DNA from 3 places in the Micromonospora sp. DT227 genome. Region 1 is predicted to be linked to each of the others. Evidence: riboswitches for the same ligand, from Rfam matches in the RefSeq annotation. Region 1 holds a riboswitch; each other region holds the start of a gene.
The links. A riboswitch is a leader RNA that binds a small molecule or an ion and turns the genes downstream of it on or off. The one in region 1 is predicted to bind cyclic di-AMP.
Positions count from the first base shown of each region.

Region 2: another riboswitch for cyclic di-AMP. It lies ahead of ACLQ2W_RS02515 (NlpC/P60 family protein); the one in region 1 lies ahead of ACLQ2W_RS04955 (coiled-coil domain-containing protein).
Region 3: another riboswitch for cyclic di-AMP. It lies ahead of ACLQ2W_RS16530 (C39 family peptidase); the one in region 1 lies ahead of ACLQ2W_RS04955 (coiled-coil domain-containing protein).

Region 1 covers NZ_JBNCLA010000001.1:1,002,153-1,011,868, reverse strand. Annotated here, with positions in the region: gene ACLQ2W_RS05005 (DUF2786 domain-containing protein) at 1-45, shown strand, start outside; gene ACLQ2W_RS05000 (YciI family protein) at 224-583, shown strand; gene ACLQ2W_RS04995 (RNA polymerase sigma factor) at 580-1,824, shown strand; gene ACLQ2W_RS04990 (dihydrofolate reductase family protein) at 1,854-2,489, shown strand; gene ACLQ2W_RS04985 (CsbD family protein) at 2,550-2,723, opposite strand; gene ACLQ2W_RS04980 (heavy metal translocating P-type ATPase) at 2,804-5,059, opposite strand; gene ACLQ2W_RS04975 (hypothetical protein) at 5,076-6,026, opposite strand; gene ACLQ2W_RS04970 (heavy-metal-associated domain-containing protein) at 6,061-6,267, opposite strand; gene ACLQ2W_RS04965 (metal-sensitive transcriptional regulator) at 6,347-6,646, shown strand; gene ACLQ2W_RS04960 (YibE/F family protein) at 6,873-8,180, shown strand; cyclic di-AMP (ydaO/yuaA leader) riboswitch at 8,335-8,465, shown strand; gene ACLQ2W_RS04955 (coiled-coil domain-containing protein) at 8,470-9,495, shown strand; gene ACLQ2W_RS04950 (carbonic anhydrase) at 9,552-9,716, opposite strand, start outside.
Region 2 covers NZ_JBNCLA010000001.1:498,458-508,173, forward strand. Annotated here, with positions in the region: gene ACLQ2W_RS02510 (N-acetylmuramoyl-L-alanine amidase) at 1-2,017, opposite strand, end outside; cyclic di-AMP (ydaO/yuaA leader) riboswitch at 2,250-2,385, shown strand; gene ACLQ2W_RS02515 (NlpC/P60 family protein) at 2,399-3,433, shown strand; gene dcd (dCTP deaminase) at 3,505-4,083, opposite strand; gene ACLQ2W_RS02525 (pyridoxamine 5'-phosphate oxidase family protein) at 4,162-4,743, shown strand; gene ACLQ2W_RS02530 (zinc metalloprotease) at 4,816-5,790, opposite strand; tRNA gene ACLQ2W_RS02535 (tRNA-Gly) at 5,994-6,067, shown strand; gene ACLQ2W_RS02540 (Type 1 glutamine amidotransferase-like domain-containing protein) at 6,195-6,860, shown strand; gene ACLQ2W_RS02545 (GNAT family N-acetyltransferase) at 7,021-7,557, opposite strand; gene ACLQ2W_RS02550 (NUDIX hydrolase) at 7,610-8,170, shown strand; gene ACLQ2W_RS02555 (MerR family transcriptional regulator) at 8,310-9,365, shown strand; gene ACLQ2W_RS02560 (LLM class flavin-dependent oxidoreductase) at 9,396-9,716, shown strand, end outside.
Region 3 covers NZ_JBNCLA010000004.1:293,766-303,481, forward strand. Annotated here, with positions in the region: gene ACLQ2W_RS16510 (D-ribitol-5-phosphate cytidylyltransferase) at 1-190, shown strand, start outside; gene ACLQ2W_RS16515 (CDP-glycerol glycerophosphotransferase family protein) at 207-1,880, shown strand; gene ACLQ2W_RS16520 (alpha/beta fold hydrolase) at 1,877-2,674, opposite strand; gene ACLQ2W_RS16525 (hypothetical protein) at 3,183-3,737, shown strand; gene ACLQ2W_RS16530 (C39 family peptidase) at 3,792-4,652, opposite strand; cyclic di-AMP (ydaO/yuaA leader) riboswitch at 4,853-4,992, opposite strand; gene ACLQ2W_RS16535 (hypothetical protein) at 5,306-6,070, opposite strand; gene ACLQ2W_RS16540 (hypothetical protein) at 6,219-6,632, opposite strand; gene ACLQ2W_RS16545 (acyltransferase family protein) at 6,711-7,919, opposite strand; gene ACLQ2W_RS16550 (polysaccharide pyruvyl transferase family protein) at 8,064-9,389, shown strand; gene ACLQ2W_RS16555 (alpha-ketoglutarate-dependent dioxygenase AlkB) at 9,432-9,716, shown strand, end outside.

The DNA of each region.
Region 1 (9,716 bases):
GACGCCGGCCGCCCCGCCCCTCGCCCCCTACCCGGCCCACGCTGACCCGTCCTCACCTGGCACGCGAGGCCTGCGAGGTTCGGGTGCGTTTGTGGTAACGGGAGCGACGTCAGACGCACCCGACATGGCGTCTCCCCCGTGTCGGATCGGGTCGGTCGGCTCCGACCCGTCCGTGAGGCGCCACCGACGGTGGCCCGTACCCGAGGAGTGGACCGTGAAGTACATGCTGCTGATCTGGAACCGGCCCGGTTTCGCCGACGAGCTGACCGAGGCGGAGCGCACCGCGATCTTCGGCGAGGTCGGCGAGATCATGAAGGCGCTGACCGAGTCCGGTGAGCTGGTCGGCGGGGAGGCGCTGGCCGACCCGTCGCAGACCCGGACCGTACGCCCGGCGGGCGGCGGCACGGAGATCACCGACGGCCCGTTCGTGGAGAGCAAGGAGCAGTTCGCCGGCTATCTGACGGTCGACTGCGAGACGCCGGAGCGGGCCGTCGAGATCGCCGCGAGCTGGCCGGACGTGCGGCTCGGCTTCGGCGTGCTGGAGGTGCGCGCGGTGATGGAGCAGGCCGGGACGGAGATGTGACCTCCCGGGCGGTCGAGGACCTGCTGCGGACACTCGCGCCGCAGGTCCTCGGCGTGCTCGTCCGCCGGCACGGCCAGTTCTACGCCTGCGAGGACGCGGTCCAGGAGGCGCTGCTCGCCGCCGCCACCGGGTGGCCGGCGCAGGGCGTGCCGGAGCATCCCCGCGCCTGGCTGGTCACCGTGGCCACCCGCCGACTCACCGACGAGTGGCGCAGCGAACACGCCCGCCGGGCGCGCGAGGTCGCGGTGGCGGTCCGGCAGCCGGCGTACGCGGCGGTCGCCCCGCCCGCCGACGAGGAGCCGCCGAGCCGGGACGACACGTTGCGGCTGCTGTTTCTCTGCTGCCACCCGGCGTTGCCGGTCAACGCCCAGGTGGCGCTCACGCTGCGCGCGGTGGGCGGGTTGAGCACCGCCGAGATCGCGCGGGCGTACCTGGTGCCGGAAGCGACCATGAGCCAGCGGATCCGCCGCGCCAAGCAGCGGATCGAGGCGGCCGGGGCACGCTTCACGCTCCCGTCGGGCGCCGACCGGGACGAACGGCTGGGCGCGGTGCTGCGCGTGCTCTATCTGATCTTCAACGAGGGCTACACCGCGTCCAGCGGGGAGGCGCTGCACCGGGCCGAGCTGACCGGGGAGGCGATCCGGCTGGCCCGGGAGCTGCACCGGCTGCTGCCGGACCAGGGCGAGGTGGCCGGGCTGCTGGCGCTGATGCTGCTCACCGACGCGCACCGGGCCGCCCGGACCGGACCGGACGGGGAGCTGGTGCCGCTGGCCGAGCAGGACCGCACCCGCTGGGACACCGCTGCCGTGGCGGAGGGGATCGCGCTGGTGACCGACGCGTTGACCTGGTCGGCGCCCGGCCCGTACCAGGTGCAGGCCGCCATCGCCGCGGTGCACGCGGAGGCGCCCACCGCCGCGACCACGGACTGGCCGCAGATCGTGGCGCTCTACCGGGTGCTGGCCCGGCTCGCGCCCAACCCGATGGTCACGCTCAACCAGGCCGTCGCGGTGGCCATGGTGGACGGCCCCCGGGCCGGCTTGGCGCTGCTCGCCCCGCTGCACGCCGACGACCGGACCGCCGGCCACCACCGCCTCGCCGCCGTCCGCGCCCACCTGCTCGAACTGGCAGGCGACCGGGCGGACGCCCGGACCGCCTACCTGGCCGCCGCCCGGGCCACCACCAGCCTGCCCGAGCGGCGTTACCTGGAGGTACGCGCCGCGCGGCTGGCCGCCGAGCGATGAGTTCCGCCGGCCCGGCGGGTCCACCCCTCATGGGAGAGGTCACCAGTCAACTGTCGATGTCGTTGGACGGGTACGTGGCCGCGCCGGGTCAGAGCGTGCAGGATCCGCTCGGGCAGGGCGGCCTGCGGCTGCACGAGTGGGCGTTCGCCACCGAGAGCTGGCGCACGCAGCACGCCCTCACCGGCGGGGAACGCAACGTCGACGCCGACGTGGTCGAGGAGATGACCGCCGGCGTCGGGGCGTACGTGATGGGCCGGCGCATGTTCGGCGGCGGCGAGGGGCCGTGGGACCGGGCCTGGACCGGGTGGTGGGGTGCCGATCCGCCGTTCCGTGCCCCGGTGTATGTGCTGACCCATCACCCGCGGGCGTCGCTGCTGATGGCCGGCGGCACCGAGTTCCATTTCGTCACCGACGGCGCCGAGGCGGCGCTGGAGCGGGCCCGGGAGGCGGCCGGCGACGGCGACGTGTGTGTGGCCGGTGGCGGCGGCACGGTACGCGGCTACCTGGCGGCGGGCCTGCTCGACTCGCTCTGGCTGCACGTGGTGCCGATCGTGCTGGGCGGCGGCACGCCGCTCTTCGACGGACCGCTGGACGTGACCCTGACGCCGGAGCGGGTGGTCGCGGGTCCCACCGTCACCCACATCCGCTACCGCGTGCCGCGCTGACCGCCACGCAGCACGCCGGGCCGGCCCGAAGGCCGGCCCGGTGGGGTGTGCGAGCGTACGTCAGCTCTTGAAGGCGTCCTTGATCTTCTCGCCGGCCTGCTTGAGCTTGGCGCCGGCCTGGTCGTTGCGGCCCTCGGCCTCGAGGCGCTCGTTGTCGGTCGCCCGGCCGATGCCCTCCTTGACCTTGCCCGCGGTGTCCTGGGAAGCGTTGTCGATCTTGTCGTCGAGACCCATCGGAACCTCCAGCTCAACAGTTGCGTGACGACAACGAGTTACCCAACCGGCCGCCCGCCCAACCATGCCGGTGCCCGGCGTCACCCGATCGGGCGAAAGCGCCGCAGCCGCAGGCTGTTCGCCACCACGAACACCGACGAGAAGGCCATCGCCGCGCCGGCGAGCATCGGGTTGAGCAGCCCGGCGGCGGCCAGCGGCAGCGCGGCCACGTTGTAGGCGAACGCCCAGAACAGGTTGCCCTTGATGATCGTCAACGTGCGGCGGGAGAGCCGGATGGCGTCCGCCGCGGCCAGCAGGTCGCCCCGTACCAGCGTCAGGTCGGCGGCCTCGATGGCCACGTCGGTGCCGGTGCCCATGGCCAGCCCGAGGTCGGCGCGGGCCAGCGCGGCGGCGTCGTTGACCCCGTCCCCGACCATGGCCACCACCCGGCCCTCGCCCTGGAGCCGCTCGACCACGGCCACCTTGTCGGCGGGCAGCACCTCCGCGATCACCTCGTCGATGCCCACCTCGGCGGCCACCGCTCCGGCCACGGTGGCGTTGTCGCCGGTGAGCAGCACCGGGGTGAGCCCCAGGCCGCGCAGCCGGTCGACCGCCGCCCGGCTGGTCGGCCTCACCGCGTCGGCCACCGCGAGCACGCCCCGGGCCCGCCCGTCCCAGCCGGCCAGGACCGCCGTGCGGCCGGCGGCCTCCGCGCCGGTCGCGGCGCGCACGACCTCCTCGGGTACGTCGAGACCGCGCTCCCGCAGCAGTCGGAGCCGCCCGACCACCACGCTCCGGCCGTCGACCGTGCCGGTCACGCCGAGCCCCTCGGCGTTCGCGAAGTCGACGACGGCGGGCGTCGGACCGGCCTCGGCCGCGCCCTCGGCGACCGCCCGCGCGATCGGGTGCTCGGAGGCCGCCTCCAGCGCGCCGGCCAGCCGGAGCACCTCGCCGGCGTCCTCGCCGTCGGCGGGCAGCACCTCGACAAGCGTCATCCGGCCGGTGGTGACGGTGCCGGTCTTGTCCAGCACCACGGTGTCCACCCGTCGGGTGGACTCCAGCACCTCCGGTCCCTTGATCAGCACGCCGAGCTGCGCGCCGCGCCCGGTGCCGACCAGCAGCGCGGTCGGGGTGGCCAGGCCGAGCGCGCACGGGCACGCGATGATCAGCACGGCCACGGCGGCGGTGAACGCGGCGGTGGGCCCGGCGCCGGTGCCGAGCCACCAGCCCAGCGTGCCGGCGGCCAGGGCGATCACGATCGGCACGAACACGCCGGAGATCCGGTCGGCGAGGCGCTGCACCGCCGCCTTGCCGGTCTGCGCCTGTTCCACCAGCCGGGCCATCTGGGCGAGCTGGGTGTCGCCGCCGATCCGGGTGGCCCGGACCACCAGCCGGCCGCCGGCGTTGACGGTGGCGCCCACCACGGCGTCGCCCGGCCCGACCTCGACCGGCACCGACTCGCCGGTGAGCATGCTGGCGTCGACCGCCGAGGTGCCCTCCTCGACCACGCCGTCGGTGGCGACCTTCTCGCCGGGCCGGACCACGAACCGGTCGGCGACCGCGAGCTGGTCGACCGGGATCCGGACCTCCTGCCCGCCGCGCAGCACGGCCACGTCCTTCGCGCCCAGCTCCAGCAGGGCCCGCAGCGCGGAGCCGGCGGTGCGCTTGGCGCGGGCCTCGAAGTAGCGCCCGGCCAGGATGAAGACGGTCACCCCGGCGGCGGCCTCCAGGTAGATGTTGCCGGCGCCGTCGCCGCGGGTGATGTCGAACCGGAACGGGTGCGTCATCCCGGGCATCCCGGCGTCGCCGAGGAAGAGCGCCCAGAGCGACCAGCCGAACGCGGCCAGCGTGCCGAGCGAGACCAGCGTGTCCATGGTCGCCGCGCCGTGCCGCAGGTTGACCAGCGCGGCCCGGTGGAACGGCAGCCCGCCCCAGACCACCACCGGCGCGGCCAGCGTGAGCGAGGCCCACTGCCAGTAGTCGAACTGCCAGGCCGGCACCATCGCCAGCACGATCACCGGCAGCGTCAGCACGGCGGACACCCACAGCCGGGTACGCGCCACGCGCAGCTCGTCGACCGGCTCGGCGGCCGTGACCTCCCCGGCGCGGGCGGGCGGCGGCGGCACCTCGGCCGTGTAGCCGGTCTTCTCCACGGTGGCGATCAGGTCGGCCGGCGCGATGTCGTCGGCGTACCGGACGGTGGCCTTCTCGGTGGCGTAGTTCACCGTGGCCTCGACGCCGTCCATCCGGTTGAGCTTCTTCTCGATCCGGGCGGCGCAGGACGCGCAGGTCATGCCGCCGATCGCGAGTTCGATCAGGTTCGGCGCGGTCGGCAGCGTCTTTCCCGTGGTGGTCATCGCGACACCTCCCCGGTCAACTGTGCCCGTGCCCCGGCGTGCCGTGTCCGGCGTCCGGGGTCGATGCGGTGGTGGATGCCGGCGTGGGCTGATCGCCGGCCAGGACGGTGAACTCGGCGGTGTGCACCGTGTCGCCGTGGCGGAAGTCCAGGTAGAGACGGTACGCCCCGGCGGACGGCACCTCGGCCGCGAACGTGACCGCCGGCCCGGCGGGCGTGCGCCCGTCGTCGGGCGTGCCCTCCGGGTGCACGTGCAGGTAGGCCAGGTCGCCCTGACGCAGCGCCACCAGGTGCCCGTACGCGCCGAGGTAGGGCTGGAGGTCGGTGACCGGGCGACCGGCCCGGCTGACGGTGAGCGTGAGCCGGCTGGTGCGGCCGGGCTCCGGCGTGCCGGTGAGCGTGACCGTGTAGCCGTCGACCGTGGCGGTGGTGGCCGGCGCCGGCAGCGGCCGGGCGGCCAGCGGGCCGGGGACGGTGACGTCGACGCCGAGCGTCAGCGACTCGCCGCCGGTCGGCGTGAAGTCGGCGAACGCCCGCCAGACACCGGGCCCGGCGAGCGGCGAGGCGACCCGCCAGGTCCCGTCGGCGGCCAGTTCCGGGTGCACGTGCCGGAAGCCGGACAGGTCGCGGCGGGCGACGATCAGGTGCATGCGCTTGTCGTGCGCCACGTCGTAGCGGGTGACCGGTGCGCCGTCCGGGCCGGTGATCCGGAACGCGAACTCGCCGGCCGGGGCGGTCACCGGCTGGAGCGTGTAGCCCCGCTCGGAGACCAGCAGGCCGCCGGGCAGGTGCGCGTCGCCGGCGCTCTCGTCGCCGTGGCCGGCGGCTCCGTGGTCGGTGTCGGTGGTCTCGTGTCGGGTCTCGGCGGCCGGGGCGGCGGGACCGGCCACGTGACCGATCCCGTACGCCCCGGTGAACATCGCCGCGAGGCCGAGCGCGAAGCCACTCAGCTTCGTCGCCGTGTTCATGGTGCCTCCTCGGTTCTGCGGGTCCGCGGACCCGTCACGCCCCGGCGAGGTCGTAGCCGGCCTCGTCGACGGCGGCGCGCACGGCGTCCGCGTCCAGTGGTTCCCGGCTGGTGACGGTGACCCGGCCGGTGGCCAGGTCGACCTGGACGTCGGTGACGCCCGGCAGCGCGCTCAGCTCGGTGCTGACCGCGTTGACGCAGTGCCCGCAGGTCATGCCCCGCACCTGGTAGGTGGTGTCCATCTCGCCCTCCGTTCTGATACCCCCTGGGGGTACAAGCCGAACGGTATCATACCCCCGAGGGGTACGGTATCCTCGACGCATGACCACGCCGTCCACCCCGGTCCGGGGCTACACCGCCAGCAAGGACCAACTGCTCGCGCGGCTCCGCCGCATCGAGGGGCAGGTCCGGGGCATCGAGAAGATGGTCGAGGACGACCGTTACTGCATCGACGTGCTGACCCAGATCTCCGCCATCCAGGCCGCGCTGGACAAGGTCGCGCTGGGCCTGCTCGACGGCCACGCCCGGCACTGCATGCACGAGGGCGCCGCCGAGGGCCGAGCCGACGAGATGGCAACCGAAATGATGGCCGCCGTAGGCCGCCTCATGAAACGCGGCTGACCCACCCCCGCCCCCCGCCCCGCCCCGCCCCGCCGATCTTGCAGTTGCGGCCCTCGAAGCGCCCTGTTGGCGCCGTTTGCCAGGGCCACAACTGCAAGATCGCGCAGGTGGGGTGGCTACCATGATCCGGGCGGCAAGCACGGGCGTGGGCAGGACGCGTCCGCGCCGGCCGGGTGGACGACCGGGCCGGTGAATCGGTGCGCCGCGATTCGTAGGGAGAGCCAGCGTGGGCGCCGACCACACCCGTCCCGCCCTCGCCGCGCCGCCGGGCGTACGCCGGCTCCTGCTCGCGACCGTGGTGCCGCTCTTCGTGCTCACCGTGCTCGCGGCGCTGGTGCTCTGGCCCCGGGGCGGCGGCCCGGAGCCGGCCGAAGCCGAGAACGTGCCACGCCACCACGGCACGGTGACCCGGGTGGTGACCGAGCCCTGCCCGCCCACGCCGGAGGCCCCCGAGGGCGGCGGCGGCCGGTGCGGCACCGTGACGGTCGCCGCGGAGCAGGGCCCGGACGCCGGCCGGCAGGTCGAGACGCCGATCCCGGACGGGCCCGGCGCACCACGCGTCGAGGTCGGCGACGAGGTGATCCTGGTCGAGCTGACCGACCCGGCCGACCCGTCGGTGAAGGCGTACAACATCGCCGAGCACCAGCGCGCCACGCCGTTGATCTGGCTGGTGGCGCTCTTCGCCGCCGCGATCGTGGCGTTCGGGCGCTGGCGCGGGCTGGCCGCGTTGGGCGGGCTGGTGGCGAGCTTCGCCATCCTGCTCGGCTTCGTGCTGCCCGGCATCGGCGCCGGCCGGTCCCCGCTGCCGGTGGCGATCGTCGGCGCCGCGCTGATCATGTTCGTGGTGCTCTACCTGACCCACGGGATCACCGCGCAGACGTCGGTCGCGGTGCTCGGCACGCTCGGCAGCCTGGTGGTCACCGGCGTGCTGGGCACGCTCGCCACCGCCGCCACCCACCTGACCGGCTTCGGCAGCGAGGACGCCACCACGCTCTCCATGTTCCAGGGCGGCGTGGACCTGCACGGGCTGCTGCTGGCCGGCATCATCATCGGCTCGCTGGGCGTGCTGGACGACGTCACGGTCACCCAGGCGGCCACCGTCACCGAGCTGGCGCACGCCAACCCCGACCTGTCCCGGCGGCAGCTCTACCGGGCGGCCACCCGGGTGGGCCGTGCGCACATCGCGTCCACTGTCAACACCATCGTGCTGGCGTACGCGGGCGCCTCGCTGCCGCTGCTGCTCCTGCTGGTGGCCGACTCCCGCCCGGTGAGCGAGATCCTCACCAGCGAGTTCCTGGCCCAGGAGATCGTCCGCAGCGCGGTGGCGACGCTCGGTCTGATCGCCGCCGTACCGCTCACCACCGCGCTGGCCGCGGTCGTGGCCACCGCCGGGCGGCGCGGGCCGGCGGCCGAGGCGTCGCCGCCACCGCCGGACCGCCCCCCGGCGGCCCGCGGCGAAGCGCTGGAGGCGCTCGGCGGGACGCCGGCCGAACGGTGGCCCGGCCGCCGGGGAAGTACGGATGTCGCATGGTGACACTCCGCAGCGTGACGGCGCGCGGGAAACGCGATGCTGGTCACGCTGGGCAATGTCGAATTCTCGCGATTGGTCGGCTTCCGGGCGTAGATCCCCGGTCGACATCTCGGGTAACCTCGCTGCCGGTCACCGCCGAAGGCGCGCACCGGCGCCTGCGGTGCCGCCGCCCAATCGCCTCCGGGCGAGCCGGGGAACCAGGTACATGGGGTGAATCCGCGTCAGCGGTAGGGGCCGCTTCCGTCCCGAACCCGTCAGCTAACCCGGTCGGCGGCCGACGGAAGGGAACACTGTGACGGCACCCCTGCGCCGCTGCTTGACACCCGTGGTGGCCGTGCTCGCCGCGCTCGCCGTGCTGGTCGGGCCAACCCCGGCGTCGGCGGCCCCGCACACCGCCGCCCCCAACCCCTCGGGGCACTCGGAGGACGACGACCCACCGCTGATCAGCGAGGCCGTCACCGCCGCCAACCGGGCCTACCTCCAGGCCAAGTCCAAGCTGGACACGTCGCGCAAGCGGCAGCTCCAGCTCGCGCTCGAGGTGAAGGCGGCGCAGAACGAGCTCGACGCGCTCAGCCCGCAGGTCACCGAGATCGCCGCGCAGTCCTACCGCACCGGTCGGGTCGGTGCGATGGCGATGCTGCTGGAGAGCGACTCGCCCGACTCGTTCGTCCGCCGGGCCAGCGCCCTGGACGAACTCAACCTGTTCAACGGGCAGCGGCTCGCCGCCATCAACGCGGTGAAGACGCGCGCCGAACAGGCCAAGATCGCGCTCGACGCCGAGGTGCGCGAGCAGGAGAAGCAGACGAACGCGATGGCCCGCGAGAAGGTCGAGGCGCAGAAGGCGCTGAAGCTGGTCGGCGGGCTGGACTTCACCGGTGGCCTGGTCTCGGCCACCTCGCCGGTTGCCAAGATCGGCCCCGGCCGCACCGCCGACGGCGGGTGGAAGTCCGAGTCGTGCAGCGAGAACGACCCGACCACCTCCGGCTGCGTCACGCCGCGCACGCTGCACGCGTACAAGGAGGTCAAGCGCGCCGGCTTCAACCGCTTCGTGGGCTGCTACCGCCCCGGCGGGCCGTGGGAGCACCCCAAGGGCAAGGCGTGCGACTGGTCGTTGCAGAACAGCGGCTTCTCGCCGTGGCACAACAACGACACCCGCCGGTACGGCAACGAGGTGGCCGCCTTCCTCATCCGTAACGCCGACCGGTTGGGCATCTACTACGTGATCTGGAACCGGCAGATCTGGTTCCCGGCGACCGGCTGGAGTTCCTACAGCGGCCCCTCGAACCACACCGACCACGTGCACATGTCACTGCTCTGACGCGTACGCGAGAAGGGGCCGCCTCCGGGCGGCCCCTTCTGTGTGTCCGGGGGTGGTCAGCCGGCGAGCGCCGGGTCCACCGGTGCAGCCGGCGCGGGCACCGGGGCCGAGGACTGCGCCACCGTCCGCACCTCGCCGCCGCTGAGCCGGTACGACATGCCGGCCACCGCGCACGCTCCGGCGGCCACCCGCTCGGCGAGCACCGTCGAGCGGGCCAGCAG
Region 2 (9,716 bases), 500 kb from region 1:
GCGACGGCAGGATCAGCACGTCGTCGAGGTTCACGAACATGATCCGGTGGCCGAACTGGACCTGCACGTAGCGGTTCTCGCCACGGACCACGGTGCGGTCACCGGGGGCGGAGCCGTCGTAGGAGACCGCCCGGTAGTACTCGCCCGGCAGCACACCGCCGACCGCGTACCGCTGGCCGGCCGCGAACGTGTACTGGAGCGGGGAGATGGCCTGGTACGGGATGGTCTCCGGGTAGGCGGCCTGCTCCGGGTAGGCGCGGCCGTACACCGGGATGGTGGCCTTGCCGGGACGCGGCGTCACCACGAAGCCGGTGGCCCACTTCGCGGTGGGCGCGGCGGCCGGGTTGTGGAACCACGCCTTCTGGCCGAGGTACCAGATCGCGGTCCAGTCGCCCTGGCGGCCGGCCACCGCGTACGTCTGTCCGGCGGAGGCGCGGGCGCCGTGGTCGGAGATGTACATCGTGTCCGGCGTGCCGTCCGGGCGCAGCCCGAGGTCGTTGACCAGCGGGGCGTCCGTGCTCGGCGCGGTCCGCAGCACCACCGCCGAGGAGCCGCGCGACGGGCAGGGCGCGGCCGGCGGGGTGGGCGTCGGGACGCCCGGCGGCTGCTGGTTGCAGCCGACGAACGCGGGGCGGTTGGTGGCGAAGTCCGGGTCGATGGTGACCAGCCCGGTACGCGACGTGCCGGTGGTCCGGAACGGGGCCTTCATCAGGTCGAAGTAGTGCGACCAGTCCCAGTAGGGGCCCGGGTCCCAGTGCATGCCCCGCACGTTCGCGGCGGTGATGCCGGGCACGTTGTCGTGGCCGATGATGTGCTGCCGGTCCATCGGGATGCCGAACTTCTGCGCCAGGTACCGGACCAGCTTGGCCGAGCTGCGGTACATCGCCTCGGTGTACCAGGTGCCCTGGCCGGCGAAGCCCTCGTGCTCCAGGCCGATGGACTTGGCGTTGACGTACCAGTTGCCGGCGTGCCAGCCGACGTCCTTGGCCTTGATGTGCTGGGCGACGTAGCCGTCCACCGACCGCAGCGTGTAGTGCCAGCCCAGGTAGTCGGCACGCTTCACCAGGTCGACGCTGGGGGCGAAGTAGCCCTCGGTGTCGTGGATGACGATGTATTCGATTTTCTGCTGCTTCGGCCGGTCGCCCAGGTCGTGGTTGCCGTAGTCGCCCGGGTCGGCGCTGAGCTGCTCGTAGGGGGCGGGAATCCACTCGCAGGCCAGCCGCACCGGGCACTCCAGCCCGTCCGGCCGCGCGGCGTGGCGCAGTCCGAGCCGGGCCAGCCCGGACCGGTCCGGCTCGGCGGCGGTGGTGGCGGCCAGCGTGACCCGCTGCCCGTCGTCGGTGGTCCGGGCCGCGCCCTGGCCGAGCTGGTCGTAGACCTCGTCGGCGAAGGCCGCCGCCGCGTCGGACGTGTCCGCGCCGGAGTAGCGGGCCACCGCGCCGTACCAGGCCGCGACGTCGCTGCCGGCGCCGACCGGCCCACCCAGTGCCTTCTGGTACGACGCCAGCAGCGCCGCGCCACCGCGGATGTTCGCCGCCGGGTCGGTGCGCAGCGTCTGCGCGTCCAGCCCGGTGAGCGTGGCGGCGGCGTCGAGCGTCTGGAGCGAGGCGGCCGGCAGCGGCGTCTCCCGGGTCGGCGCGGCGGCGGTGGCCGGGTCGAGCCGGAGCGGGCGGGCGTCGTCGCCGCGCGGGTCCTCGTCCTCGTCGACGTGCGCGCTGCCCGGCGTGGCCAGGACGTGCGTGGCGTCGGTCAGGTGCATCGGGCCGTAGCCGCCGCTGGTGCTGGGCTGGCCCGGGTGGGTGTCCCACCTCGACTCCAGGTAGGAGACACCGAGCAGCACGTTCTGCGGTACGCCGTACTCGGCCGCCGCGGCAGCGTACTGCTGCTGGCGGTCGCCGGTGGGCCGGCTGGCCTGCGGCGCGGCGCTCACCGGGCCGGTGGTGGCCAGCGCGGTGGCCGTCGCCACGGCGGCGGCGAGCAGGATCCGTCTGCTCGACGGCGGGGCTGAGAGGTGCATCGAACCTCCTGGACAGGGATGGGGGTCACTGCGTTCCACCCTCACTCCGCCCACCCACAAGGGTCAATACCTTTCCGGGCAGTAATCCGACATGAAAGAAATCTTCATTCGCGTTCGGGTGGCGCATCCGGTACGGAGTGTCACGGCCGTTCGGGTTGCGGATCGATAACGGGAATCCTTACTCTGGTCAAATCGTCGGCCGCATGTTTCACCGTCCAACCCGGTCGGTGACGGCACGACACCGCCGAGTCGCCCACGGGCGAACCGGGGACCCAGGTACCTGGGGTGAATCCGCAGCCACTGCGGTAGGGCGCTTCCCTTCCCGCCCGAACCCGTCAGCTAACCCGGTAGGCGGTCAGGCAGAAGGAGTACGGACGCCCGGTGGCCCACCATGCCCCGCGGCCGACGTCGAGCCGGTCGGTCGACCGGTCCGCCGCCGTGCCGCGTTTCCGCTGGTCCCGCTTCACCACCACACTCGCCGCCCTGGTCGGCGCCGCGGTCGTCCTGACCGGTGGCGCGACGGCGGCGCACGCGGAACCCTCGGTCGCCGAGATCGAGGCCCAGATCGACCGCGACTGGAACAAGCTCGAACCCGTCATCGAACAGGTCAACGCCGTCCGCGGGCAGCTCGCGGTGCGCCGCAAGCAGGCCGACGCGCTCGGCAAGCAGATCGCCCCGCTCCAGGCCCGGGTGGACGCCGCGCTCGGCCAGGTCGGCGGGCTCGCCGCCGACGCGTACAAGGGCGACAACCTCTCCACCGTCAACGCGCTGCTGGGCAGCCGTTCGCCGAGTGAGCTGGTCGCCGGCCTGGAAATGCTCGACCGCTTCGCGCACCACCAGCAGGAGCAGGTCCGCGACATCGCCGCGTTGCGCGACGAGCTGGCCGCGAAGAAGAAGCCGCTGGACGCGATGGTCGCCGACCTGAGCCGCACCGAGGCCCAGCTCGCGGCGAAGAAGAAGCAGATCGACGCCGAGATCGCCAAGCTCCAGAAGCTGCGGCTCAAGGTGTACGGCAACGGTGGCGGCGGCCCGCTGCGCCCGGCCCCCTGTCCCGCCGGATACCCGGGCGGCGCGGCCGGGGTGGCGGTCAAGTTCGCCTGCGCCCAGATCGGCAAGATCTACGTGTGGGGCGCGGCCGGCCCGGACCACTTCGACTGCTCGGGCCTGACCATGGCCGCCTGGGCGAAGGCCGGGGTCTCGCTGCCGCACAACGCCCGCCAGCAGCACGACGTGACGAAGCGGGTCAGCCGCGCCGAGCTGCGCGCCGGTGACCTGGTCTTCTACTACGGCGACCTGCACCACGTGGGCATGTACGTCGGGGACGGCTGGGTGGTGCACGCCTCCCAGTCCGGCAAGCCCATCACCATGAAGCGCGTCGACGACGGCGACATCAACAGCTACGGCCGCCCCGGCTGAGGTGTAAGGAGGGGCCCCCGGTTAACGCATTCCGCATAACAGGGGGCCCCTCTTAACAACCACGCTCGGCGTCAGCGGGTCGGCCAGGTGCGCCAGCTCTGCCAGGACCGGCTCGGCGTCGGGCCGCGCTGACCCTGGTAGCGCGAGCCGTAGACGGCCGAGCCGTACGGGTGCTCGGCCGGCGACGAGAGCCGGAAGATGCAGAGCTGGCCGATCTTCATGCCCGGCCAGAGCGTGATCGGCAGATTCGCCACGTTGGACAGCTCCAGCGTGACGTGGCCGGAGAAGCCCGGGTCGATGAAGCCGGCCGTGGAGTGGGTGAGCAGACCGAGCCGCCCCAGCGACGACTTGCCCTCCAGCCGGCCCGCCAGCTCCTCGCCCAGTGAGATCACCTCCAGCGTGGAGGCGAGCACGAACTCGCCCGGGTGCAGCACGAACGGCTGCCCCTCGGGAACCTCCACCATCGACGTCAGGTCGTCCTGCTGCACCGACGGGTCGATGTGGGTGTAGAGATGGTTGTTGAAGACCCGGAACAGCCGGTCCAGGCGTACGTCGATGCTGGACGGCTGCACCAGCGTGGGCTCGAAGGGCTCCAGCGCGAGCGTGCCCGCCTTGATCTCGGAGACCAGGTCGCGGTCGGAGAGCAGCATCGGAACACTCTAGCGACAGACGGTGGTGACCAGCGTGTCGGACTACTTCTTCGTACACGTGTTCGATAGACTGTCGGCATGGCTTCCTGGTCCGAATTCGCCGCCGACGAGCCCCGACTCGCGGCCGAGATCCGCCTTCTGATGCAGCAGTACGGGCCGGGCTTCGGCTACCTCGCCACGGTCCGCGCCGACGGCGGCCCACGGGTGCACCCGGTCTCGCCGCTGATCACCGACGACGGTCTCTGGTGCTTCGTCATCGACTCGCCGAAGCGCCGCGACCTCGAACGCGACGGCCGTTACGCGTTGCACTCCTTCCCGCCGGAGGAGAGCGACGACGAGGCCTACCTGGCTGGTCGCGCCGTTCCGGTGACCGATCCGGTGACGGTGGACCGGCTGACCCGGATCGGCCGGGCGGCGCCGCAGGGTGACTGGCGCCTGTTCGAGTTCTCCGTCGACGTGGCGATGCTGACCCGCCGTGACCCGGTCACCCAGATCGGTGCCGGCCGCCCGGAGATGCGGCTCTGGCTGGACCCGGGGGAGGTCGCACCCGTGTCCGCCACCCCGGCGTCACCATCCCCGGCCGCGGCCCGACGTGACGTGCTCGTCCCGGACGGCCGCCGTGGTCGGCACGGCTTCGACACCCGCCGGCCGGCCGCCTGACCGGGCCCGGAAAACGACGGTGCCGGCCCCGTCCGCAGACGGGGCCGGCACCGGTACGTGGTGCGGTGGCGATCAGGCCGCGCGGTAGGCGTTCCACGCGGTCAGCATGCGGCTCGCCTGGCCGGCGGTGAACTGGTACATGCAGGAGTCGTAGGTGTAGTCCATGAAGTTGGTGATCGGGTCCTTGCCGGTCGTGGAGCAGGTGTCCCGACCGGTGGGGCACTCGTACGCCGGGGAGGCCTCGGCCGGGGTGTCGGAGACGCTGTCACCCGAGCCCGAGCAGCCGCCCTGGAAGGTGTGGTAGAGGTTCAGCCAGTGGCCGATCTCGTGGGTGCCGGTGTCGCCCTGGTTGTAGTTGGTCGCCGAGCCGCCGGGCAGCGACTCGTTGAGCACGACCACGCCGTCCATCTTGTCCAGCGTCCGCTTCGGGAAGGTCGCCCAGCCCAGCAGGCCGTCGCTGAGCTCACCGAGGTACATGTTCAGCGTGTTCTTGCCGCCAGTGCGCAGCGAGGTCTTCATCGACCGCTCCGCCGAGGAGCCCTGCACGATCGGGTACCACGACGTGTTGGTCACCCGGTTGATCTTCGTGAGCTGGAAGCTGAACGCGGTGGCCGCGCCACCGGTCGAGCCCGCGTACGCCTGGTTGAGCACGCTGATCTGCTGGGTGATCAGCGAGTCCGGGATGTTGCCGCCGGCGCGGGTGCTGTTCTCCTGGATGACGTGCACGACGACCGGGATGGTCACGGTCGCCAGCGGGGCGACGGCGCCGGTCCGGAAGTTGGCCCGCTCGCGCTGCGCGGCGGCGAGGTCGGCCTCACGGTCGCGAACCTGCTTGGCGGTCAGGTGGTTCGGGTCGAGCTTGGCGTGGCCACCCTTGGCGACACGGGCGTGGGCGTCGGCCGGCTCGGCGCACACGCCGGCCGGGGCGGCCGAGAAGGCCGAAGCAGCGGGGACGACGCCGACGGCGGCGGTGCTGAGCAGCAGCGCGAGGGTCGACGTCGCGACACCGGCGGTACGCCGGGTCAGCAGGTTGGGACGGAGTCCCATGGGCCCACCTCTTTCTGACGGCGTGCCAGGGGGTGTGTCACGCCGAGTCGGAAACGTGTGGCAGACGTTACATCCCATCGAGGGATTTGAGAACGACCATATGTTGCCGGCGTGCAACATCCTTGATCAACTTGGCTGGCCCTCGCGGGGCGGGGGTACCTGGGTGCACGGGGGTGGTGACCTCAGGTACAGTGGTGCCGCTCGCGGGTGTAGTTCAATGGCAGAACATCAGCTTCCCAAGCTGACAGTGCGGGTTCGATTCCCGTCACCCGCTCCACGATCGAGGCCCTGGTGAGGACGACAGTCCCGCCGGGGCCTTCGACGTTGCGGCGGCCGACGGACGCCGAACTCGCGGTCAGGGGACTATTCTCCGGAGACTGACGAAGATCCATCGGGGGATGATCTTGAAGCTCCTTCTCACGTCCGCGGGCATCAAGAACGCCAGCATTCAGGACGAGCTGGTCGACCTCCTGGGCAAACCGATTGCCGACGCCAACGCCCTCTGCATTCCGACCGCCGGATACGCCATGGGCGGTCCCGCCGGGGCGTGGCGCTTCATCACCGGTCAATCCGTCATACCGATGTGCGAGTTGGGGTGGAAGTCGTTGGGGGTGCTGGAGCTGACCGCGTTGCCCAGCGTCGGGGAAGATCGCTGGGTGCCCTGGGTCCGGGAGGCGGACGCCCTGCTGGTGGGCGGCGGGGACGCGCTGTATCTGAGCCACTGGATGCGGCAGTCCGGGTTGGCGGAACTGCTGCCGTCGCTGGATGCGGTCTGGGTGGGGGCGAGCGCCGGCAGCATGGTGATGGCCCCCCGGGTCGGGGCCGAATTCGTCGCGTGGACCCCGCCCGGCGGGACCGACGAGGCGTTGGGCGTGGTCGACTTCTCGATCTTCCCGCACCTGGATCACCCGAACCTGCCGGAGAACACCATGGCCGAGGCCGAGAAGTGGGCCGCCGGCATGTCGGGTCCGGCATACGCGATCGACGATTCAACAGCCATCACGGTGATCGACGGCAGCGTCGAGGTCGTCACCGAGGGGCACTGGAAGCTGTTTCCGGCACAGTCGTGACGACAGGCGATCTGCCCGCCGTGGGGCCGGATCGCGTTCTCAGGACCGGTTCCCGCGCGCCAATCCCGCTTCCACCTCGGCCAGCACGGGCGGACGCACTCGACCTCGCAGTGGGCGAGGCAGCCGCTCAGGGGCGACGGGATGTCGACCGACACCTCGCTCACCGCTGATCCCCCGGGCGCGTACCGCCGGCCTGAGGGCGCTGCTCCGGAGTCGGGTGCAGGTCGAGGACGTGCCGCAGCCCCGGCTCCCCACCCAGGTCCACCGCACCGGCCTCCACGAACCCGGTCCGCCGGAGCACCGCCAGCGACGCCGGGTTCGCCAGCGTCGCGTCGGCGACCAGCCGGCGCAGCCCGTACCCGTCGCGGGCCAGTTCGCTGACCCGCCGCACGCCGTACTGCGCGAGGCCGCGTCCGGCGGCGCGTTCGGCCACCCGGTAGCCCAGCTCGGCGCTGCCGTCGGCCACGTCGACCAGGTTGAACCGCCCGAGCACGAAACCGTCGTCGTCGACCAGCACGTGGAAGTGGCAGATGCCGCGGTCCTGCTCGTCCAGCAGGGCGGCGAGCCGGTCGGCGAACAGGTCGAAGTAGTCGTCGCCGCGGTCGGGCACGTAGCGCGCGAAGTAGGCCCGGTTCTCCCGCTCGAACCGGTACAGCACGTAGGCGTGATGGGTGGCGAGTCGTTCGAGTTCCGGCACCGGGCCAGGCTAGTCGCCGGCGCCCGTCGTACCCGGATGGCAGCATCGCGGGATGCGCGACGAGATCCGGGCCCTGGTCGAGGCGCTGACGCCGGGTGACGAGCTGGAGGCCCGGCACCGGGCGGCGGCGTTGGTCTGGCTGGCCGGCACGGAGGACATCTTCCGCCGGGTCAAGCCGCGCACCCCGTCGCCGCACCTGGTCGCCTACTTCCTGCTCCGCGACCCGTCCGACGGCGCGGTGCTGCTGGTCGACCACCGCAACGCCGGCAGGTGGCTGCCCAGCGGCGGCCACGTCGAGCCGGGCGAGCACCCCGTGCACACCGTGCGCCGCGAGCTGCGGGAGGAGCTGGGCGTACCAGCGGTCTTCGCACCGCCGTTCGGCGAGCGACCGGCGTTCCTCACCGTCACCGAGACGGTCGGCCCGCCTGCGCAGCGGCACACCGACGTCAGCCTCTGGTACGTGTTGGACGCCCACCGCGAGCAGCGGTTCACCCCCGACCCGGTCGAGTTCCGGGGCGTCCGCTGGTGGACGCCGGCCGAGGTGGGCGACGCGCCGGCCGGCACGGTCGAGCCGCACCTGGGCCGGATGCTGGCCAAACTCAACCAGGGCTGAGCGTCAGCGGATGCGGCTCGCGGCGCGGCACGAGCGCGATGGCCGACAGGGTCGCCGCGCCCTCTTGACCCGTCCCCTGCGGCAAGCCGCAACGTGGTCCGGGCCGGCCCACCCGGGCCGGCGCGAGGAGGAGAGCGACGTGCGGCTGCTGACCATCGGGGCGTTCGCCCGCGCGGCCGGACTGACCGCCAAGGCGCTGCGCGTCTACGACGACTGCGGGCTGCTGCCGCCGGCCGCCGTGGATCCGCACTCCGGTTACCGCTACTACGCGCCGGAGCAGCTCGACCGGGCGCGGCTGATCGCCGCGCTGCGCCGGGCCGGCATGCCGTTGGCCGAGATCCGGGCCGTCTGCGCGCTGCCGCCGCCGGCCGCCGCCGAGGCGCTGGACGCCTGGTGGCGGCGGGTCAGCGCGGACACCGTGGCCCGTGGCCGGGCCGTCGCACTCCTCGTCGACCAGCTCACCGAGAGGGGCACCACCATGTCCGAACACACCTTCCGGTACGCGGCGCGCTGCGAGACCGGCACGGTCCGCGACTCCAACGAGGACATCGCGTACGCCAGCGACACGCTGCTCGCGGTCGCCGACGGCGTACGCGGTCCGGGCGGGTCGACCGCCAGCGCGGCGGCGGTGGACGCGCTGCGGCCGTTGGCGGCGGCCGACGCGCCGGCGGGCGACCTGCTCGCCGCGCTGGGCGACGCGGTGAGCCGGGCCGACCGGGCGGTACGCGCGCAGGCCACCGACGCGGACCGGCCGGCCAGCACGCTCACCGCGATCGTCCGGCGGGGCACCCGGCTCGCGCTGGTGCACGTCGGGGACACCCGGGCCTACCTGCTGCGGGGCGGCGAGCTGTCCCGGCTCACCCAGGACCACACGTACGTGCAGACGCTCGTCGACCAGGGGCGGCTCACGCCGGCCGAGGCCGGGGCGCACCCGCAGCGGGCGCTGCTGGCCCGGGCGCTGGGCGCGGGCGGCGAGGTGGAGGCGGACCTGGCGCTGCGGACCGCGCTGCCCGGTGACCGCTACCTGCTCTGCTCGGACGGCCTCGCCGCGGTGGTCGACCCGGGCGCGCTGCACGCCGCGCTGGCCGGGGCGGACGACCCGGAGACCGCCGTCGGGCGCCTGGTCGAGCTGGCGTACGCGGCGGGCGCGCCGGACAACATCGCCTGTGTGGTGGCCGATCTGGTGACGACGTAGCGGAACGGCCCGGGCCGTACGCTGGGGATCATGCGGATTGGCATCGTGATCCTGCCGGACCAACGCTGGTCGGAGGCGCGCCGGCGGTGGGCGCAGGCGGACGAGTGGGGCTTCGACCACGCCTGGACGTACGACCACCTGGGCTGGCGTGACCTGGTCGACGGGCCCTGGTTCGACTCCTGGACGACCCTGACCGCGGCGGCCTCGGTGACCTCCCGGGTCCGGCTCGGCACGCTGGTGGCCTCGCCGAACTTCCGCCACCCGGCGGCGTTCGCCCGGCAGGTGACCGCGTTGGACGACGTGTCCGGCGGGCGGGTGCTGCTCGGGCTGGGCGCGGGCGGCATCGGCTTC
Region 3 (9,716 bases), on a different contig from region 1:
CAAGGCGTTCGGCGAGGAGCCGGAGCACACGCTGCTCGCCTCCGAGGCGGTCGCCCAGGCCTCCCTGGACGTGCTGATCTCCGAACTGACCGGTCAGGTGGTCGACGTCCGCCGGGCACCCGGCGAGCCGGTGGCCGACGTGCCGGCGCAGCCCGGCGCGCAGCGGTCCGAACTGTCCACCCGCGCCTGACCCGAGGGACGTGCAGATGCGTGGTGACCTGGTCCGGAAGCTGCTCGCCCGGGTACTGACCAGCGGGCTGGCGGTGCTGGCGTTCCTCGTCGTGGCGCTCACCGGCGCCACCGGCGCCGGCCTGGCGCTGGCGGTCGCCGCGCTGGCCGCCGCCGCCTGGGAGCGCCGGGTCCGGCCCAGCGCCGACGGGCTCGTCGAGACGGTGCTGGTGGCCGCCGGGATCCTGGTCGGCTACGCCCGCCGGGCCGACGACGGGTTCGATCCGGCGCTGGCCGCCACCGCGCTGGTCCTGCTCGGCCTGGTGCTGCTGGTCGGCCCGCTGCGGCAGGCCGGCGCGCTGGAGATCCGGGCGGCGAACCTGCCGGTCCGCTCCTGGACGCCGCTGGTCGCCGCTCGGCTCGGCGACGCCCTGCTGGTGCTGCTCGCCCTTGTGGCGCTCGCCGCCGCGTGGCCGCTGCCGGCCTGGCTGCCGCTGGCCGCCACGCTGCTGGTCGGCGCCGGCTGCGCCGCGATCGCGTTCGACCTCGCCCGGCGCCGGTTCCGGCCGCCGGCCGGGGGCGGTCCGGTCGGCCGGGCGCTGCGTCGGCAGCAGCCGGAGTTCGTGCTGCACTTCTCCGCCCCGCCCGGGTCGGAGTACCAGGTCACCATGTGGCTGCCCTACCTGGAGCGGATCGGCCGGCCGTTCCTGGTGGTGGTGCGCGAGCCGGAGTTCCTGTCCACCGTGGCCGCCGCCACCCGCGCGCCGGTGGTCCTCTGCCCCACCCTGAAGGCGCTCGACGAGGCGCTGGTGCCCAGCCTGCGGGCGGCGTTCTACGTCAACCACGGCGCGAAGAACGCCCACGTGATCCGGTTCCACCAGCTCACCCACGTGCAGTTGCACCACGGCGACAGCGACAAGGCGCCCAGCGCCAACCCGGTGTCGGCGATCTTCGACAAGATCTTCGTGGCCGGCCAGGCCGCGATCGACAGGTACGCCCGCGCCGGCGTGGAGATCCCCGCCGAGAAGTTCGTCGTGGTCGGCCGCCCCCAGGTCGAGGCCATCGAGGTACGCGGGGAGCCGAGGCCGGCGTCGGCGCACCCGACCGTCCTCTACACCCCGACCTGGACCGGGCACCACGCCGACGCCAACTACTGTTCGCTGCCGGTGGCCGAGACGCTGATCCGCCGGCTGATCGACCGCGGCGCGGCGGTGATCCTGCGCGCCCACCCGTACACCGACCGGAACCCGGCCTCGGCGCGACAGCTCGCCCGGCTCACCGAACTGCTCGCCGCCGACAAGGCGAAGACCGGCCGGCCGCACCTGTGGGGCGCGGCGGCGGCCCGGGAGCTGACGCTCACCGAGTGCGTCAACCGCGCCGACGCGCTGGTCTCCGACGTCTCCGGGGTCATCTCCGACTGGCTCTACTCCGGCAAGCCGTACGCGGTCACCGACACCGGCGCCGACGGTGCGCACTTCGTCGAGCGGTTCCCGCTCGCGGCCTCCGGCTACGTGCTGCGCCGCGACATGTCCAACGTGGACGACGTGCTCACCGCGCTGCTCGACACCGACCCGAAGGCCCCCGAGCGCTGGACGGCCCGGACCCGCTACCTGGGCGACTTCCCCGCCGACGGCTACGCCGAGGCGTTCCTCACCGCCGCCCGCCGCGAGCTGGAACCGGACTGGGCCGTCCCGGCGCCGCGTCCGGCCTAGAGATAGGGGTCGAGCAGGGCGAGCACCGCAGCCGGGTCCTCGACGTGGGCATGGTGGCCCAACCCGGGCAGGGTGGCCACCGGCACGCCGCACGCCGTGAGCTGCGCGTCCGTCACCATCGGATCCGTCTCGCCGCGCGCCAGCAGCACCGGCGCGTCGGCGGCGGCCAGCAGGGCGGGCATGTCGGGCTCACCCACCGCGAACGCGGCCGGATCCATGGCCAGCCGCCACCGTCCACCGCCCCGCTCGTCGCCGCCGGGGTGGCTCCGGTGCCCGCGGCCGTCCTCCCGCCGCAGCCCCGCGTCGACCACCGGGTGGCCGGGGGCGAACAGGCCGGCCAGCCCGGAGACCCGCAGGTAGCGGCGGGCCGCCTCGTCCCGGGTGGCGAACCAGGTCACCGGCCGGGCCGCCAACTCGTCCGCCTTGGCCAGTTCGGCCGGTGACCAGACCACCTTGATGCCCAGCCCGACCACCGCGTCGACCGGCAGGCCCCGCTGCCGCGCGGCGAGCGACAGCGCCACCACGCCACCGAGCGAGTGCCCGAGCAGCACCAGCCGGTCGTGCGGGCCGAGCCGGAGCGCGTCGAGCCCGTCCGCCACGCGCTGCGCCAGGGCCGCGAACGAGTACCCGGCCCCCGGCAACGGCGGTGACCAGCCGTGGCCGGCCAGGTCGGGGGCGAGCCAACGCCCCTGCCAGCGACGCTCCAGCAGCGGCGCCCAGGGCAACCACACCTCGCCGGTGGCGCCCATGCCGTGCAGGAGCACCAGGTGGCGGGTCCCCGTCGTATCGCCCATACGCCGCAGTCTGCCACCGCACAGACACCCCGCGCGAGACCACGCATGCCGGCACCGCCCGGGCGAATGGAACGCGGTGATTGCCCTCGGCGGTGTCGACGCGTCGGGCAGCCGGACGTTGCCTGCGCTCGCAGCGCTACAAACTTGATGGCGTGGACGGGTCGCCGTCCTGACCCGTCCACGCCATCAAGTTCGCAGGCTCTGGAGCACTGACTGTCCGCACCGACATGCACAGCGTTCCAGGGCCTCACTGGGTGGGTTGTCCGGTTCGGCGGTGATGGGCGGCATGCTGGCGGCGGAATCGTCGACGGGGTCGCGGCGTTGTAGACGGGTGCACGGCCGAGGAAGGCAAGCGCCCGCCAGCCCCTGGGAATGACGGTGGGACCCCGGTCGTTACACACACTCCCGGCGCCGCGACGAGGCCCCCGCCCCGCGAGCAGCCATTCTTCTTGAGCGCCTGACGGTGCCCGCACCCCCCGGTGCGTTGACCCCCGAATGGAGCCCCCTCATGAACACGATGCTGCGTAAGAGCGTTCTGGGTATTGCTGGTCTGGCTTTCACCGGTGGTGTGTTCGCCGGTCCGATCGCCGGTCACGTCGAGTCCGCGCACGCCGCCACGGCCGCGAAGCCGGTTGCGGTCGCCAGCGTGCAGGGTGAGCAGTCCACGATCAGCCTGAACGACGAGCAGACCGCCAACGTCAAGGCGATCATCGCCGCGACGAAGAAGGCCGGCCTGCCGGAGCGGGCTGCGGTGGTTTCGATCGCGACGGCGTTGCAGGAGTCGAAGCTGGAGAACCTGGGCCACCTCGGCGACCGCAATGACCACGACTCGCTGGGCCTGTTCCAGCAGCGCCCGTCCTCGGGCTGGGGCACCCCGGAGCAGATCACCGACCCCGAGTACTCGACCCTCGCCTTCCTGAAGGGGTTGAAGCAGGTTGACGGCTGGCAGGACATGCCGGTGACCAAGGCCGCGCAGACCGTGCAGGTGTCCGCCTACCCGGACGCGTACGCGCAGTGGGAGAAGCAGGCCACCGACCTCGTCGGCAAGCACTGGAACAGCTGAGACAGCGCGAAGGCCGGCACCCCGCACGGGGTGCCGGCCTTCGACGCGTACTCCTCAGGCGGAGTAGCCGCGCGTGGCCATCCAGTTCGCCAGGTCGATGGTGCTGATCCAGTACGACGGCAGCGACGGGTCGGCCGAGTCGGCGATCCGTACGGTCCGGCCGTCGTTCTGGTAGCCGACCACGGCGATGTAGTGGCCGCCCGGGAACGAGTGCCAGCCGCCGTTGGTGTCGGTGGCGTCCCCGACGATGTTCGAGACCACCGCCCGGCCGTTGCGGACCGCGTTGACCACGTCGGCCTGGAGCCGGTCGATCTGCGCCTTGGTGGCCGTGCCGGGGATCGTGCGGGTCCGGTACGGGTCGCCCTTGACCTGCTGGTTGAGCACCCGGGTGGTGTCCTCGGCCGAGTTGGTGCCCATCTCGGTGGTACCGAGCGCGACGGCGAGCGTGTCCTGGCTGCGCTCGATGCCGGCGGCGCTGAGCGCGTTCCGCACCGCGGCCGGGCCACAGTAGTAGTAGGTGGTCTGCGCCTGGTAGTCGTAGTCGAGCACCTTGCTCGACGGCGGCTTCGGCGTGGCCTTGCGGGTGGTGTCCGGGTCGGCGACCTTCGCCGACGGCGAGGCCGTGGGCGAGGTGCTGGGCGAGCGGCGGGGCGACGCGCTGGACGACGCGCTCGGCGAGGCGCTCGGCGACGGGACGGCGAGGCGCGCCTCGCTGCGGCTGGCGGTGTCGCCGAGGCGGGAGCCGAGTTCCGCCACCGCGGCGGTGTTCTCCTGCCGGGTCGGCGCGTCGTCGGTGGCGGTCAGCGCGGCGCCGGTGCCGCCGGCCAGCACGAGGGCCGCCGCCGAACCGGCGATGATCTGGTACGGACGCTCGGTCGCGAGGCGACGCAGGTGGCGCTTCAGGTGGTACTTCACGGGTTTCCTCCACGGGGTGGGCGGCACGAGCCGACCCCGCGCGTGGAGGAACTCACACGCGCTGGCGGGCGGGACGGCCGCGGGAAGTCGCCCGGATGCCGGGCGGGACGGGGTCGGAAGCGCGTCGCGTCAGGCGAGCGCCGGCACCCCGGGGCCGTGGAGGCGGGGAGACGTTCGGGGGGTGGTGGGCACGGGAATGGAACTCCTTCCGTGGCCGCCGACCGGGTTAGCTGACGGATTCGGGCGGGAAGTACGCCCTACCGCGGCCGTGGGCTCGCGGATTCACCCCGGTGTTGCGTTGGGTCCCCGGTTCGTATGCACGATTAGGCGGGTCGGCGCGGCGTCGCCATCTGCGATCGGGAACCGCACCGGACGCGCCGACACTACCGGCGGGTACACGCCCTGCCAAGCGCTCTCACCTGCTTAAACGTCCTCGACGACTACGGATTCGGAACAGCCGGTCACCGACCTCCCTCAATGGGACAAGCGGCCACGTCGGCGCCGTGCGGCAGGAAGCGGACATCCGACCGACGGAGAATCGGGCAGCGGGCGCAGCAGGGGCCATCGATCCGGCCGGTCGCCGGCGGTCGGCACCGGTGACCGGCCTCACCGGTTTCGGGTAACGATTCGGTCGACGTGCTTCCCGGGGCCGCTCAGCCGACGCGGGCCGGACGCCACCGGGCCCCCCGCACCGCCGACGGGACCGGGACGCGGCTCACCGTCGAGACGCGGGACGTGGGCACCGGCCGCAGCGCCGTGGCCGCCGCGTACGCCTCGGCGGCGAGCGTCCGGGCCGCCTCGGCGGCCAGTTCGGCGTCCCGCCACGCCAGGCGTTCCCGCTCGGCGGCCGTCTCCCAGCCGGCCCGCCGCCCGTCGCGGACGGTCCGGGCCAGCACGATCTCCTGCTCGGCCGGGTGCCGGCGCGGGTCCCACCCGTTGCGGCGGGCCAGCACGTCGGCGAGCTGGCGGGCGGTCAACTCCCCCCGCCAGTGCGCCGTCATGGCGGCGTGGTGCAGCCAGCGTTCGCGCGCCGCGTACTCGGCGGGGGTGCGGGGGGTGTGCGGGGCGGGCAGCGCGCCGGCGCCGGCCAGGCGGCGGGCGGCGGCGTCCGCCTCGTCGTAGGCGGTCCAGGCCCGGTCGGCCTCGCTCTGGGCGGCCAGCCACTGCTCGCGACGGCGACGGGCGGTCTGCGCGGCCCCGGCGGCGGCCACCGCCACCTCGTCGGCGTACCGGGCCAGGTCGGCGCGGTGGAGCACCTCCGCGTCGACCGGTTCGGGTGCCGGCTCACCCGCGCCGTCGCGTTCCGGTCGGGCGACCAGCACGGCGAGCAGGACGAGGGCGAGCACGGTCAGCGCCGACCAGATGGCGGCGGCCTCGGGGACGGCGGTGAGGAAATTGAGGAGAACGGTCTGCGACATGGTCGGCACCTCACGGGAGACAGTGGCGGGTAACTCCGCACGGCCGGTCGGAGGCGGGGCGCGGCCGGAGTTCGGGCGCCGCCGGGCCGCCGAGGGGCGGTGCGGGTGAGGTTCGGTGGGCGCGGTCACGGGCCGGGCCCGTGGCGGGTCAGCGGGCGGGCGGGGCCCGCGGACCGGCCGGGGCCGGCGGCTGGCCGACCGGGAACGGGTGCCGCCCGGTCGGGGGCGGGACATCGCCCACCGGCTGCGGCTCGGGAACGCCGACGCGGCTCCGCTGCCGATCGACGACGGGGACGCCCTGCCGCTCGACGACAGTGTCGCCCTGCCGCTCGACGACAGTGTCGCCCTGCCGCTCGGTGACACGGCCGTTCGGCCGTTCGGCGGCGGCGTCGGCCCGCAACCCGGCGACCGGGCCGGCCGCCGCGGGTGCGATCGGGGACACGCCGGTCGGCAGCGTGGCGGCGCCCAGCGAACAGGCGACGACCACGGCCAGGCTGGCCAGCATCCGTGCGACCCAGCGCGCCACCCACCACACGGGACAGGTGAGCGCGATCGGAGCCACGGGAACAAATTACCGCCGATCCGGGCACGGCGCATCGCCGCCCGGCGTGTCGCGACGCCGTTGACCAGGGTGGACCGCTCAGTCCGGCCGGCGCCGCCCGGCGTACTCGATCGACGGGTCCGGCTCACCGGCGGACGCCGCGCCGGTGTCGTCGGCGGCCGCGCGCGGCGCGGGCACGCCCGGTGCCGGCGCGGCGGCGGCCGGACCGCCGCGGGCCCGGCGCGACGGGCCGAGGCGGCGCATCATCGGCTCCTCCACCCAGCGGTGCAGCACGGCGGCGAGCGCCAGGGTGAGCAGCAGGAAGCCGAGCACCGCGAGCGGGCCCCGCCACCCGGGCAGCCCGGTCCCCCAGTCCCCGGTGAGCCGCAGCACGGTCACCATGACCAGCACGTGGACCAGGTAGAACGCGAACGAGACCTCACCGAGCCAGAGCATCGGCCGGGACCGCCACGGGGTCCGCCGGCCCCGCACGTCGGCGTCCGCCGCCGCGGTGATGACCAGCAGGTACGCGACGGCGAGCAACGCCGCCCAGAACTCGGCCCGGATCCACAGCGCGGCGGCCACCCAGGTGGCGACGAAGGCCAGGCTGGCCGTGGTCAGCCCGGGGCCACGCCAGCGGTGGCGGCGCATCAGCTCGGCCGCCGCCGCCCCCATCCAGAACTCGAACGAGCGGGTGACCGGGAAGATCTGCGTGAACCACCACCGCTGCTCCTCGGGCACCAGGTGCTGCCCCGGCCAGAGCGCCAGGATGAGCAGCGGCGCGGCGACCAGCACGGCCCGGAGCACGCCGGTACGCGCCCGGCGCAGCCACGGCACCACCAGCGGCAGGCACAGGTAGAAGGCCAGCTCGCAGGAGAGCGACCAGCTCACGTTGTTGATGCTGTAGAAGTAGCCGTTGAGCGGGATCCACGCCTGGACCAGGAACAGGTTCCCGATCGCGGCCCACGGCAGCACCGGGTCGGCGAACCAGGCCGCCACGGCCAGCGCCGCCAGGAACGTCACCACGTGGTTCGGGTAGATCTTGGCCGCCCGGCGGCGCAGGAACGTCCACCCCGACTCGCCGTCCCGGTACGACCAGACGAGCACGAAGCCACTGAGGATGAAGAAGAACTCGACGCCGGAGAGCCCGAGGCTGAAGACCTTGCCCATCACCGCCTGCCACTGCGGCTCGGCGATGATCCGCATGGTGCCCGCGTGGAAGCCGAAGACCAGCAGGGCCCCGATCCACCGCAGCCCGGTCAGCGACGGCAGACGCGGAGCACGGGTGGTGGTCGGGGCGCTGGTCATCCCGGGCACCTTACCGGGTGGCCGGGGGCGCGTTCCGGCACGGCGACGTCCGGGCCGGTCCCGGCGGGCGGCGGATAGGATTTCCGTTCCCGCGCGGCGGGGCCCACCGGGCCCGCCGGGCCCGTACGGAAGGTGAGCAACCGGATGCACCAGCGGATCCTCCTCCGCGCCCGCAAGGGCCCGTTCGACGTCCTGACGCCCGAGGAGACCTTCGCCGGCAACTGGATCAGCGACAACACCGGCAACCTGGTCTTCAGCCACGCCGCGAACAAGCTGCTGGCCACCTCCACGGCGGAGGTCACGTCGACCCGGAAGCTCGCCGACCCGCGCGACGCCGACGAGATCAACGAACGGTACGACGTCTTCGTCGTACCGCTGGCCAACGCGTTCCGGCGCAGCTTCATCAACCGCCTCGAACCGATGACCCGGCTGATCGAGCGGCTGAAGATCCCGGTGGTGGTCCTCGGCGTCGGCGTGCAGACGAACGTCGACGGCGACCGGGAGTACCTCCGCCAGATCGACGAGCCGGTGAGCGCGTTCTGCCGGGCCGTGCTCGACCGGTCGCACAGCATCGGGGTGCGCGGCGAGATCACCGAGAGCTACCTGCGTACGCTCGGTTTCTCCGCGGTGGAGCAGATCGGCTGCCCGTCGATGTTCCTGCACGGGGACACGTTCACGCTGGAGAAGACCCGGCCGGAGCTGACCACCGACGACCGGATCGCGCTGACCATCTCCCCGTACGTCTCGTCGATGGCCCCGGTCGTCCGCCGCCACCGGGAGCGCTACCCGAACCTGTGCTACGTGCCGCAGGACCTGCGCACGCTCGGCACGCTGCTCTACGGCGACGCGCCCGAGCACCGGGGCAAGCACAGCGAGATGCCACTGCACACCTCGCACCCGCTCTTCGTCGAGGACAAGGTGCGGATGTTCGTCGACCCGTGGACCTGGATGGCGCACCTGTCCGGCTTCGACTTCAACTTCGGCACCCGCATCCACGGCACCATCACGGCGCTGATCGCCGGCACGCCCGGCTACCTGTTCGCGCACGACTCGCGCACCCTGGAGCTGGCCCGGTACTTCGGCATCCCGCACCGGATCATGCGGGACGTGCCGGCCGACGTCGACGCCGCCGACCTCTACGCCGAGGCCGACTACACCGCGCTGACCGAGGGCCACAAGGCCCGCTTCGACACCATCACCGCGTTCCTGGCCAAGCACGACCTCGGCACCTCGTTCGCCGACGGCGACAGCGCCGCGGCGTTCGACAGGCGGGTCGCGGAGACCGAGTTCCCGCCGGCGGTCCGCCCGGCCGCCGCCACGCCGCCGGCCGAGCTGCTGACCCGCATCCAGCGGCTCCACGACGAGAACCGCCGGCTCGCCGACACCGTGCGCACGCTGCGCGCGCAGGGGCTGCGCGAGCGGATCAAGCAGGCCGTCCCGGACCCGGTCCGCCGGATGCTGCGACGCTGATCCGTCGTACGCCTGTTCGACCGCCGGGGTACGATCGCCTGCGTGTCCGACGTCGCGTACCAGCCCTCGATGCTCGACCTGGCCGAGCACGGGCCGACTCTCGGTCCGCTCGCCCGGCCGGCTCGGCACGAGCTGAGCCGGGGCGCCTGGGTCGACCACCTGCCCGGCTGGGTGCGGGGCTCCGACGCGGTGCTCGACACGCTCCGGCACGACGTGCCGTGGCGGGCCGAGCGTCGCACCATGTACGACACCGAGGTCGACGTGCCGCGCCTGCTCTGCTGGTACGCCGGCGGCCGACCGCTGCCGCACCCGGTGCTCACCGCCGCC